4 regions of the Priestia sp. YIM B13486 genome follow, and region 3 is predicted to be linked to each of the others. Evidence: riboswitches for the same ligand, from Rfam matches in the RefSeq annotation. Region 3 holds a riboswitch; each other region holds the start of a gene.
The links. A riboswitch is a leader RNA that binds a small molecule or an ion and turns the genes downstream of it on or off. The one in region 3 is predicted to bind cobalamin.
Positions count from the first base shown of each region.

Region 1 (3,144 bases), on a different contig from region 3:
TACCACTGCAAAAGCTTTCGTGGTGCTCTTAGAAACCGTCTTTCCCATATGAATTTCGTAGCCTTCAATCGAAACTCTTTCATTTTCTAACTGGACATACCCAGAAACTCTTTCTGTTTTTTTGCTGGTTGTCATAACGGTTTCCACCGGAAGCAAGCCAAGCCCTTTAATGGATTCAATCCGAGATTCTACTGCATCAGGGTCTGTAATTGTCTCCCCTAGCATTTGATATCCTCCGCAGATGCCAATGACGTGAACGTTCGTTGTGTTCAAGACTTGATTAATGGCTAGATCCAGGCCGCTTTCTTGTAAAAACTGAGCATCTTCAATCGTATTTTTGCTTCCTGGCAAAACAATTAAATCAGGCGTACCTAATTGCGACGGCTTGGTTACAAGCCTCACGTGACAGTCTTCTTCTAAGCTTAAAGGATCGATGTCTGTAAAATTTGAGATGCGCGGGTACGAGATGACCGCAATATCAATTTCTTTTAAGGGATTCACAAGCGTTGAGTAATTTCTAAGTGATAACGAATCTTCCGCATCAATTTCCACGTTGTTCATATAAGGAATAACTCCTAGAACCGGAACACCCGTGTATTCTTCAAACCACTTCAACCCTGGTTTTAAAAGTTCTAAATCTCCTCGGAATTTATTAATTAACACTCCGATAACTCTAGACTTGTGTTCATCTGGAAGCAATTGAAGAGTACCCACTAGGCTCGCGAAAACGCCACCTTTATCAATATCTCCTACTAACACAACAGGCGCTTCTGCTATTTTTGCAACGCGCATATTTACGAGTTCCCGATCGTTCAAATTGACTTCGGCAGGACTTCCAGCGCCTTCAATCACAATTCGATCATAATGATTGGCAAGCTCTTTATAAGCTTCCGTGATAACGTTCAAACCTTCATTAAAAAATTCTTGCCGATACTGAAAAGCAAACATATTACGTAGCGGTTTTCCGTGAACAACTATTTGAGATTCATGATCACGAGTAGGTTTAATTAAAATAGGGTTCATATTGGTTGTTGCTTCTACTCCAGCCGCTTCTGCTTGAATTCCTTGCGCTCTGCCAATTTCTTTTCCATCCATTGTAATGTATGAATTAAGCGCCATATTTTGCGATTTAAACGGTGCAGTTTGATAGCCGTCTTCTTTAAAAATACGGCAAAATGCTGTAGCAATCATGCTTTTTCCAGCGTCTGAGTGCGTTCCTTGAATCATAAGCGGTTTTCCTTTTTTCACTTTTTCCACTCCCTACCACATAAAAAAACCTTAACTGTAGAAGTCAAGGTTTGGTCATGCGCTCATTAACACATTGTCTTGACTTATTTCTCCCACCGAAAAATAAGGGGTTTTTAAAAGCAGGTCTCCTGGCTTATGCTTCATTTTACTTCTGCACCCTTCCTAGCTTGACTAGTGGGTCTTTGCAGGTTCATCCACATTTACAGTAGCGGGGGCTGCACCGGATTTACACCGATTTCCCTATTATCCTCCTTAGAGGCACTTTTAAAATCATTTATTCTTTATTGTAACGAATTTTATACCCATTCACAATAACGATTTTCTTCTATTATTATATATTACTGTGTTTATACTTATTTGGGTCTCGTATGCTATAATAACAATTATTTTCCAAACATCTTATGGAATAGCTAGGAAGGTGCTCACAGTTGAAGAAAAAAATCATTTATGTCTTTATCAGCGTGTTTGTTCTTTATATAGCAATCATATCTTTTTGTATGTATCAAACTGCTCACAAGCCTGTTCCACAAAACGCAGATTATGTGCTCGTTTTAGGTTCTAAAGTAGATGGTGACCAAATGTCTCCTAGTTTAAAAGAACGAGTAAAGACGGCCTTATCTTATTTACAAGCCAATCAACAAACAAAAGTTATCGTAACGGGTGGAAAAGGATCCGATGAAGAAATTTCTGAAGCAGAGGCAGCCTATCGTTTTCTGCGGAAAGAAGGAATTAAGAAGAATCGAATTATAAAAGAAAATCAGTCAACTTCTACTTTTGAGAATTTTACTTTTACTAAACAGAAAGTTGATATTCAACACAAAAAAGTCGTGCTTGTTAGCAGTGATTTTCATTTATTTCGCGCCTCTATTATTGCCAAACGTCAAGGCTTTGACGTTTATCCTTTAGGTGCAAAAACACCAAATTCAATTAAACTTCAAGCCTACTTTCGTGAGTATGCTGCTATTTTAAAAACATGGCTGTTTGATAAATAAATAAATAGAGTAAGTAGCTCTACAAATAAAAAACACGGCATGAATTCATGCCGTGTTTTTTATTAATCATCTGTATCGATAACTGCTTTTGGTAAACCTGTGTATTTCGCCCAGTAGAAAATACCAAGTGAAACAAGGGCAATTAAAATTAAGTCAAGCGGGTTGCTTAGCACACCTTGTCCTCCACCAAATGAACCTAGATAAGAGATAACAAGCATAATAATATAATAAGCAACTAGCCACCAAGCAGATTTAAGCTGCTGTGCAAATTTTACAACGTCAGTTGGTACGTATTTCTTAAACGCTACGTAGATAACAACCATTAGAAGCTGTGATCCTAGCAGCCAAGAAATTGTCGTCCACCCTGACCAATATACGATGTATGAACAGAAAATAAATGAAACAGGAGCAATAACGCTCATGCCTTTTAATTTAAAAGGTTTTTTAAGGTCTTTTGCATTTACTCTGAATGCAGCAGCTGAAATTGGCGCAATCGCATAAGACAGAATAAGTGCCACTGAACATACGTTTACTAGCGCTTCCCAAGAAGGAAATGGCAGTGTCCAGAATACGGACATTCCAAATGATAGCCATAGTGACGCACGTGGAATTCCTGTTTTCTTATCTACTTTTGAGAAACGTTTAAATAATGTTCCATTACGAGACCACGCATAAACTAAACGAGAAGTTGTATTCATGAAGATGTTCCCGTTACCGCCTGGTGATAAAATAGCATCAAAAATAACAAGCGTTACTAACCAGCCAAGGCCTAAAATAAGTGCAATATCTTTAAATGGTAAAGAGAATTGCTCTTGAATTGTTCCCCATCCTCCTGATAGCATATCAGCCGGGATGTTACCAATGAACAATACTTGCAGTGCTGTGTAAATAATCGCTGAAAGTA
Region 1 covers NZ_JBHZOZ010000003.1:525,994-529,137, reverse strand. Annotated here, with positions in the region: gene ACFX4G_RS11115 (cobyric acid synthase) at 1-1,257, opposite strand, end outside; cobalamin riboswitch at 1,350-1,529, opposite strand; gene ACFX4G_RS11110 (YdcF family protein) at 1,677-2,240, shown strand; gene ACFX4G_RS11105 (APC family permease) at 2,303-3,144, opposite strand, start outside.
Region 1: linked by a shared signal. The riboswitch ahead of ACFX4G_RS11115 (cobyric acid synthase) and the one ahead of nikA (nickel ABC transporter substrate-binding protein) in region 3 are both predicted to bind cobalamin.

Region 2 (3,144 bases), on a different contig from region 3:
TAGAAGGTACAATGGAAGAGCTGCGCTTTCAATATCAAGCGAAAAAAACGGTGATGATTAAACATGATCCCTACCCAAGCAGTCATAAAGAATATATTCAACAGTTTTTCCGTACGTTGAGTCCCGAAGTTGAATACCATCACATGTACACAAAAGTGATGCTTCAAAAAGAAAGAAATATTCCTCTTATTATTCGCGAATTGATTCAATGCGGCATCGACATTTATCAAGTTCACGTCGAAGAACCTTCTTTAGAGGAAATCTTTTTGCAAAAAAATATTGTGGATCACTCACAGGTGAGTTAATGGGCGAAAGTCCGTTGGTTTACTACTCAGTCTGAATACATTATTTATAAATACCAGTTAGGAAGCTTCTGACAAAAACATGTTCATTTTCTCAAGAAACTGATAAGATAGCTAATGACATTTAAAAATAAGAAAGGATTTCGATTATGTTATCAGCTATTAATTCAGTAGATTATACCATCTTCCACGCGGTGAATCAGTATGCCTCACACGTAAAGCCTCTAGATTCGCTGATGGTATTCTTTGCAGATTATGCCCAGTATGTACTTATCGTTTTACTCGGCTTGTTTTTACTTATTAATAAAAACGGCAGCCGTGTTGTAGCATTTCAAGCTTTGTGTGCTTGTGCCACAGGAGTCATTATCAATAAAGTGATTAGTTTATTTGCTTATCGAGATCGTCCGTTTATCTCTCACCACGTGAATCAGCTTGTTGATCACGCCGCAAATTCTTCATTTCCAAGCGATCATGCTACATCTGCATTAGTTATCACTTTTACCATTTGGCTGCATTTCAAACGTTCAGGACGCATGTGGGTTGTCATGGGCGTACTCATTGCCTTTTCACGCGTATGGGTTGGCGTTCATTATCCATTCGATGTGTTAACAGGAGCCGTTTTAGGCTGCGTGCTGGCGCTGTTTATTCATTATGTTATTTTTAATACGAAACTGATGAGGTCCATTACCAACTTGTCTATTTTTCGAAAATCAGCTTATGACGAACAGTCTCAATATTATTAAGAAAAAGTCGCAAATACGCGGCTTTTTTTATTGGGAAATTTTTAATGTATTTAATACTTGTTTTTTAAAATTAAATTGTGTAAAATTAAATCACAGAAACGATAAATAAAAAACTTTTAATAAAATTAATGAAAAAGAGGAGAGGTTTATACATGAAAGCTTTATATGAAACAACAGTCGTTAACACAGGTGGAAGAACAGGAGAAGTTCACTCTTTAGATAACATCTTTAACTTAGACGTTGCAACACCTCCAGCGCTTGGTGGAGAAGCAACAACAGCAACAAACCCAGAGCAGCTGTTTGCAGCTGGATACAGTGCTTGTTTCAACAGCGCGTTAGAATTTATGTTGAAAAAACATAACGTAGAAATCAAAAGCAGTGAAGTAAAAGCTACTGTTCAGCTGCTTCCTGATAAAGCTGATCAAGGAGTGAAAATTGGAGTAGCGCTTGAAGCACATATCGAAGGCTTAGATTTAGAAACAGCGAAAAAATATGTAGACCTAGCTCATTCATACTGTCCGTATTCAAAAGCAATCAGCGGCAACGTAGACGTAACGGTAGAAGTAGTTTAATTGCTTTAAAAAGCCCTGCTAAGCATGTAAAGCTTAGCAGGGCTTTTTTATTTGAATTTTCTCTATTCATTTGTAAGCGGTACTAGTATAATGAGGAAGAAAATGAATCATTCGCACAGTTTAGGTGCTCTTACATAGCGTAAGAGGTAACAGGGAATCGAGTGCAAATCTCGAGCGGTCCAGCCACTGTAAGCAGGGAGTTTTCTATCTTATCGTCACTCAAAATGGGGAAGGCGGTAGAAAATGATGATCTCAAGCCAGGAGACCTACCTATTCTGTACACTTGACTCTTCTAGGAAAGAGGCGGTGTATCAAGGTACGCAGTGAGCAATTGCTGTTTATTTTCATATGCCGACACGGCCTCAATTTCTATAGAATTGAGGCTTTTTTACGTTTTATTTTAAAAAAAGGAGTGTAGGAAATGGAAGGTTTATCAGTTTTTTTACTTGTCTTTTTATTAGGAATCAGGCACGGATTGGATGCAGATCACTTAGCTTTTATTGATGGCCAGACCCGATATAATTGGAGAATGGGCAGCCGTTTTGCCCCGTGGGTTGGAACGCTGTTTTCACTAGGTCATGGAGGAATGGTGGCCGTCACGGCCGGGGTGCTGGGCGTGGTGATGAAGAATTTTACGTTTCCTTCATATTTCGATCATTTTGCATCTTGGGTATCCATTATCTCTCTCTTTCTGATTGGAACATTAAACACATATCATTTGCTTCGAACTAAAAATAAAGAAGAAGAGTTTCAGCTGAGCGGATTAAAAGGGAAGTTTATTCCGAAAATCGCAAAAGGAACAACGAATCCTTTTTTAATTATTCTTGTAGGGGCATTGTTCGCTTTAGCAGCCGAAACGGTCAGTCAAACGGCCGTGTGGTCTCTAGCTGCAGGGAACGCAGGCAAGTATACGCCGCTTTTGTTGGGACTAGTGTTTATGTTTGGCATGATGCTTACAGATACAATCGATTCGATGATTGTACATAAAATGGTGAATGAATCGAGTAAATTTGGACAATCTGCTTCCCGCTTGATGGGCTGGGTTATTGTTGTCCTCGCGTATGGTGTGTCGTTCTATTTAGCATTCACTTTCTTTAACCCATGGGCCGAAGTAAACTTTGAAATGGTTGGCGTTATTCTGTTTATTTTTTTAGTGTCTATGTTTGTTTTTGTGAGTGTGAAGTCAAAAGGGAAAAATATTAAAATAAATGTCAATTAGTCAAACGAAAGCTTTAATCTGTTGAAGATTGAAGCTTTTTTGTATGAATTTGTTGAAGTTTATGGCTATTTTCGGTCGGTTATGAATAAGTTAAAGTATTATCTGTATTTAAAGGATGGAAAATTGTCTGAAAACCATTATAATTAAGGATAATTTAAGGTCGTTATGTGAAACGTAGAACATAGTTATACGTAAAATAAATAAAAGCATTTAATGCAAGCAGCAGGGGTTGTTTGGAGGAGGAATTGATTTGAGTCAGGTAATGGTAGAACAAAGCGTGTTTAGTTATTTAAAAGAACACGAACAAG
Region 2 covers NZ_JBHZOZ010000008.1:94,001-97,144, reverse strand. Annotated here, with positions in the region: gene ACFX4G_RS20120 (ABC transporter ATP-binding protein) at 1-305, shown strand, start outside; gene ACFX4G_RS20115 (undecaprenyl-diphosphatase) at 452-1,045, shown strand; gene ACFX4G_RS20110 (organic hydroperoxide resistance protein) at 1,198-1,617, shown strand; cobalamin riboswitch at 1,723-1,905, shown strand; gene ACFX4G_RS20105 (HoxN/HupN/NixA family nickel/cobalt transporter) at 2,039-2,836, shown strand; gene ACFX4G_RS20100 (M20 family metallopeptidase) at 3,066-3,144, shown strand, end outside.
Region 2: linked by a shared signal. The riboswitch ahead of ACFX4G_RS20105 (HoxN/HupN/NixA family nickel/cobalt transporter) and the one ahead of nikA (nickel ABC transporter substrate-binding protein) in region 3 are both predicted to bind cobalamin.

Region 3 (3,144 bases):
TGAGGAGGAACTTAGAATGTTTGGATTTGATGCAGATGTATCGCCACTAGTGCGAATTAAAGTAATTGGGGTCGGCGGTGGAGGAAATAACACCGTTAACCGTATGATTGAACACGGTGTACAAGGAGTAGAATTTATCGCCGTTAATACGGATGCTCAGGCGCTTAACTTATCTAAAGCAGATGTGAAAATGCAGATTGGTGCGGCCTTAACGCGAGGATTAGGTGCAGGAGCTAATCCAGAAGTGGGAAGAGAAGCAGCCGAAGAAAGCAGAGAACAAATTCAAGAAGTACTGCAAGGCGCAGATATGGTATTCGTAACAGCTGGCATGGGCGGAGGAACCGGTACTGGAGCAGCTCCGGTTATTGCCCAAATTGCCCGTGAACTAAATGCTTTAACAATTGGAGTAGTCACTCGCCCGTTCAAGTTTGAAGGAAATAAACGTACGAAGCAAGCAGTAGGCGGTATTACTGCGATGAATGAATCGGTAGATACCCTTATTGTGATTCCAAACGACCGCTTGCTTGAAATTGTCGATAAAAAGACGCCTATGCTTGAAGCATTCCGTGAAGCAGATAATGTTCTTCGCCAAGGTATTCAAGGTATTTCAGATTTAATCGCTGTTCCGGGGCTGATTAACCTTGACTTTGCTGATGTAAAAACCATCATGTCTAATCAAGGATTTGCGCTTATGGGTATCGGACGAGCTTCCGGATCAGACCGGGCAATTGAAGCAGCGAAAAAAGCGATTTCTAGTCCGCTGCTAGATGCATCGATTGATGGAGCAAGAGGCGTGCTGTTGAACATTACGAGCGGCAGCAGCTTGAGTCTTTACGAAGTACAGGAAGCAGCAGATATTGTCACGTCTGCTTCTGATCAGGACTTAAATATGATTTTTGGGTCCGTGATCAATGAAGATTTAAAGGACGAAATGATGGTAACCGTTATTGCCACTGGATTTGATGATGAAGATGTTTCACCATCAGCTTCTACTTCTAGAGTTTCAAGAGCACGCTACTAAATTAAATAACCAGCTTTTATGGTGGCAATTGTTTTTCAATTGCCTTAAAAGGGAATCCGGTGCAAATCCGGAGCGGTCCCGCCACTGTAACAAGGAGCCTTATGTCAAAAAAGCCACTGTCTATTTAGAGACGGGAAGGCGGTATAAGGCAGTGACTTGAAGCCAGGAGACCTGCCATAAATCGCAGCACACAATAACCTACGAGGATAGGGAGGTGTTTTGGCAGAACCAAAAATAGGATAAACAAGGGATACGTTTATCTGAATTTGTTGTGAAGACAAGCACTTCTTTTTAGAAGTGCTTTTTTGTGTATTAAAATAGAAGGTGGAAAAATCAATGATAAATAATAAAAAACTCGTATCTATGATATTTCTTGTGTTACTTTGCCTCACTGCTTGCGCTCCTAATGAAGAGAGCATAAGTATAAAAGAAAGAAAGAAAACGGATAAAAGTGTGACGTTTTTATTTAATTTTACATCTGCAACGCTTGATCCTCATACGGATGATAATTATACAGCAGTTCGTGCGGGAGTAGGGGAGACGCTTGTTAAAATCAGCAATGATTTAAAAATAAAGCCCTGGCTTGCTGAAAAGTGGGAAACGAAAGATAACGGTCTTACGTGGACATTTACGATAAGAAAGAACATTACGTTTCAAAATGGCAAAGCGCTAGATGCAAATGCCGTTAAGTCTTCTCTTCAAAGAACGATAGATCAAAGTTATGCGATGAAAAACGCTTTAAATATTAAAGAAATGAAAGCGAACGGTCATGCGCTGACAATTACATTAAAAGAACCAATGCCTAAATTTCCTTCTGAGTTAGTGCATCCAAACACAGCTATTATAGATGTTGATGTTTCTAGTATAGCTAAGAAGCCCATTGGCACAGGGCCATTTCACGTTTTGACTTTCGATCAAGGAAATCAAGTGAAGTTAGAAAGATATGAACATTATTGGAATGGGAAAGTAAAATTGAAAAATGCGATCTATGCATTTAACGAAGATGCTAATGCGCGAGTTGCGGCTCTTCAGTCCGGGACAGCCGATATTATTTATCGCCCGCCTTTAGAAAGCTTGAGCACTTTACAAGCGAATTCGTCTTTCAAAGTAAGTGGAGTACCTAGTGTGCGTACTCATTTATTGCTTTATAATCAAACCAATGACGCATTAAAAGACGAAACTGTAAGAAAAGCTATCGATACCTTACTGAACCGGAAAGAAATTGTCAGCAGCATAATGAACAATCAAGCGGCAGCGGCTCGAGGTCCATTTTTACCCCAATTTCCTTTTGCTGATAATACTGCTAGTGAGACAAAAGGAATAGCATATGCTAAAAAATATTTAGAGAAAGCAGGCTATCAACTCAAAAATGGCAAAGTAATCAAAAATGGAAAGCCATTATCCCTCTCTCTTGTCACATACAGCTCATTGCCAGAACTTCCTTTGATTGCTCAGCTTATACAGTCTAATGCGAAAGAGTTAGGAATTAATATTAAGATTCACCTAGTTGAAGACAGCGATGAATATGTAATGGCAAAAGATGATTGGGATTTAGCATTGTACAGCCTTATCACAGCACCTAGAGGAGATGCAAGCTATTATTTAAGTACGAACTATTTGCCGGGCGGTGGTTTAAATGCCAGCCGGATTGATGATGATAAGCTAACAAAAATGATTCAGCAGTTAAATTTAACCGTAGATGACGCAAAGCGAGATCAGTTAGCTAAGCAAGCAACCGCTTTGATTAATGCGGAAATGCTGACGTCATCGATTGTACATCCAAACATTGTTGTTGCTTATAATCAAAAGGTGAAAAACTGGACCACAAATCCAAGCGAGTATTATATGCTGACTCAGCATTTAGACGTAACGCCATAGTCAATATTGTGTTGTTCCTATAGGAAAAAGAGAAAGTATACAATGATAGATAAAAGGATGTGACAGTAAACGTGCAAGAAGTACAAATGTATCAAATTAAAGAAGTAAAAGAAAAGGATGCTGAAGTGATTCAGTTTGTCATGAATATGCGGAATGAGCTATTTCCTATGATGGAAAAAAATCAGCTTCCTGTGGATTTGCTTCATTTTAATGAATATTATGTTCAAGCGAAAGGCGCTGCTTTT
Region 3 covers NZ_JBHZOZ010000012.1:34,993-38,136, forward strand. Annotated here, with positions in the region: gene ftsZ (cell division protein FtsZ) at 17-1,021, shown strand; cobalamin riboswitch at 1,024-1,215, shown strand; gene nikA (nickel ABC transporter substrate-binding protein) at 1,358-2,899, shown strand; gene ACFX4G_RS23060 (GNAT family N-acetyltransferase) at 2,971-3,144, shown strand, end outside.

Region 4 (3,144 bases), on a different contig from region 3:
TAAGCTTATTTTCACCAGCTTAGCTACCGCTTGCCCTAAAGCGGTCATAGAGCCTGCATATTCATATAATGGTCCTTGCTGAGACGCTGCAACTGAGATGCTGTCCGTAGATGTTCCCGTAGCAATCGTCTTTGTAGCCGGATCTATGACGCCCAGCTGTGACAGCGTTTTTGTTTTAGCTTCTGTGGCCGCAATAAAAAGCTGTAAAAACGCTGCATCCGTAAGCGTACCTTCCACGAAAAAAAACATATTAATTGTACCAGGAGAGGAATAAAATGGGACAGCTTCGTCAGCTGTAATATCTACTGCGTTTCCTACTCCAGCCGTTATCACGGAAGCTACTCTTACTCCGTAGCCTTCATAACAGTAAACCGCTCTTTCTTTTAACCAAACGGCTGTCATCAACCCTACGATTTGCTCATGGCGCACATTTTCTTTCATCAAATATTGCTCATACTCCAAAGAAGGAGTATCTGAATAATAGTCTTTGTGAACAAATCGATTGTAAAAGGTGTCCGTTTCCGTAATGCCTGTTCCTAAAACCCCTGAGCTGTATGTTTTATAAGAAGTCTCGGTTTTCATGATTAAAAGCTCAGGCCTTTCTTCAATTTTAAGATGTGAAAAGGGACCAATCCCCTTTTCAATTCGAACTGGAATATGGTCCCTCTTCTTATTTATTGTACACCTCAGGGTATACTGCTTTTGCTAAGTCCTCTAAGCCATCTACAATACGAGGTCCTAAGCGATTGATTTTGTTTTGATCAACCTTCTCGATGTTACCCTCTTTTACAGCAGTCATGCTGCTCCAAGCGGGACGCTTCATAATCTCATTTTTGTCTGCATCATACGTTGCGATAATAACGTCAGGGTTTAACTTAACAACTTGCTCTTCAGAAAACTTAACCCAACCTTTTTCACTAGCTGCTACGTTATCAGCACCGATCATAGTAAGCATTTCGTTCATGAACGTACCTTTTCCTGTTGTATAAATCTCAGGAGCTCCTGATACCTCTATCCATACTTTTTTACGATCTTCTTTTGAAATCGTTTTTGCTTTTTTCTCAATTGAAGCTACTTTTTCTTTCATGTCTTTAATTGTTTGATTAGCTTCTTTTGTTTTACCTGTTAATTTACCGATTTGCGTAATAGAATCATAAACCGTATCAAACGTTGTTGAATCTTTTACAACAAATACCGGAATACCCGCACTTTCAATTTGTTTAAATACTTCATCCGAAACGCCCATACTTGAAGCGTGTGCCAGCACTAAATCAGGATTTAAAGCAATAACTTTTTCCGCATTAACGTTCATATCTCCTACCTGCGCTTTTTTCTTTACGCTTTTAGGATAATCATCGTTGCTTGTAACACCGACTAATTCTTTTTCAAGGCCAAGGGCATATACAATCTCCGTATTACTTGGCATTAAGGAAACAATTTTCTTAGGCTGTTTTTTCAACGTAATTTCTTTATCACGCGCGTCTTTTACCTTCACTGGAAATGCAGCTTGTGACGTTTGTGCCGTATCTTGCTTCGTTTTTTTATCACTGTTACTTTGGCTGCCTGCACCGCATGCAGCAAGTACGATGACTAACAGTGCAATAATGGAATACGAAAGCCATTTTTTCATCTAAATACTCCCCCTATATATTGTTCATTGTGAATACGAAACCTCCACGTTAAAGAAAAAGCAAATGATCATGCAAAAAGCAGCGCTATCCCGTTTTTCCGCTTTGACTATGTATACTGCTCGCCGGCAGCTTCAAAATAAAAAAGCTTTACTTTCAATTGAAAGCAAAGCAGGTAACGTCAAGATAAGCAGGAAAAGAATCCGTTCACTATACTTGATATGTATGTTCATTACCCTGCTTCACCCTTCCTCGAAGGTTTCACAGCTAACAATAAGGCAGGTCTCCTGACTTACGCACAAAGCGCTTACAGTGGCGGGACCGCGCTGGTTTTTCACCAGACTTCCCTTTTCACTCAATCTTTAAATTGAGACCTTATTGCTTTACGATTATTCACTTGTCCTAGTATACCCCACTCATGGAAAAATGGAAATAGCCATTCTCACAAAAAAAGCTGCGAGAATGCTCTCGCAGCTTAAGGGATTAAAGAGTTGCTAAAAATTCACGGACCGCTTCAGGCGTTTTAGCATTTGCACTGTGCAAGTGTGCAATTTTTTCACCGTTTTTATATACAAGAAGAGAAGGAATACCCATTACATTGTTTTCAGCAGAAAGTTCTTCAAACTCATCCTTGTCAATTTTAAACCATGCTTTATCTGTATTTTCATCAACGATTTCATCAATGAACATATCCAAACGTTTGCAATCAGGACACCACGTTGTCGTAAAAATCCCAACGCTTAGTGTTTCGTTCTTAATTTGTTCGCGAAATTGTTTTTCTTCCGTAAATTGTTTCATTGTGTTACCTCCAGCATCTATTCGTTCCTTCTCACTATTCTATGGTAAGAAGTCTGACTTCATTATAAACGATTTTTTTATCGTTGTGCTAATGTTTCAGCTTATTTAGACCCTAACGGTTTTAGACGTAAAAAAATGCTAGCTTAAAAAAGCTAACATTTCGAAATCGCAGAATGTTGTGTCTATTATCAGCTAAACCATTTAGGCGGCATGTTTCGGTTCCAATAAATTTTCCCTAAATCATAATGCTTCTGAAAATTATCTGCAGCCGCATGATAGTGAAAATTAAACCAGTATCCATCTTTTGGAGGATTTTCACGCCGTACATGAAATCGTATTAAGTCCTGACCGGTTTCCCGGTCATATACATGGAAAATCTTTTCACCGTAGCCAGCAGCAGGATGCTCGCTTATCTCGAGATTCTGAATTGACTGTTCACGTTCAGTGCCAATGTCGGTCAGCACTTCTTCAATTTTAGGTAACACTGCTTGACGAAATTCATCTTCAATGACAGGTCCAATTTTTGTTCCGAATTTTTCCACTGACTGTTTTTCAGCTGATTCCATTGCATACGTAACAAATGATGAAACGTCTTCATATTTTGGTTCTTCATATGGCAAATGAATATCTTCTATAACAGCTGTGACAGGAGTTGTTTCTCTTACATACCCTGCTTTATGTTGCTTGTCCGCTTTTGCATCATCAACGTATAAATATT
Region 4 covers NZ_JBHZOZ010000002.1:205,524-208,667, reverse strand. Annotated here, with positions in the region: gene ACFX4G_RS05245 (adenosylcobinamide amidohydrolase) at 1-582, opposite strand, end outside; gene ACFX4G_RS05240 (ABC transporter substrate-binding protein) at 671-1,630, opposite strand; cobalamin riboswitch at 1,889-2,021, opposite strand; gene ACFX4G_RS05235 (thioredoxin family protein) at 2,112-2,426, opposite strand; gene ACFX4G_RS05230 (YpjP family protein) at 2,615-3,144, opposite strand, start outside.
Region 4: linked by a shared signal. The riboswitch ahead of ACFX4G_RS05240 (ABC transporter substrate-binding protein) and the one ahead of nikA (nickel ABC transporter substrate-binding protein) in region 3 are both predicted to bind cobalamin.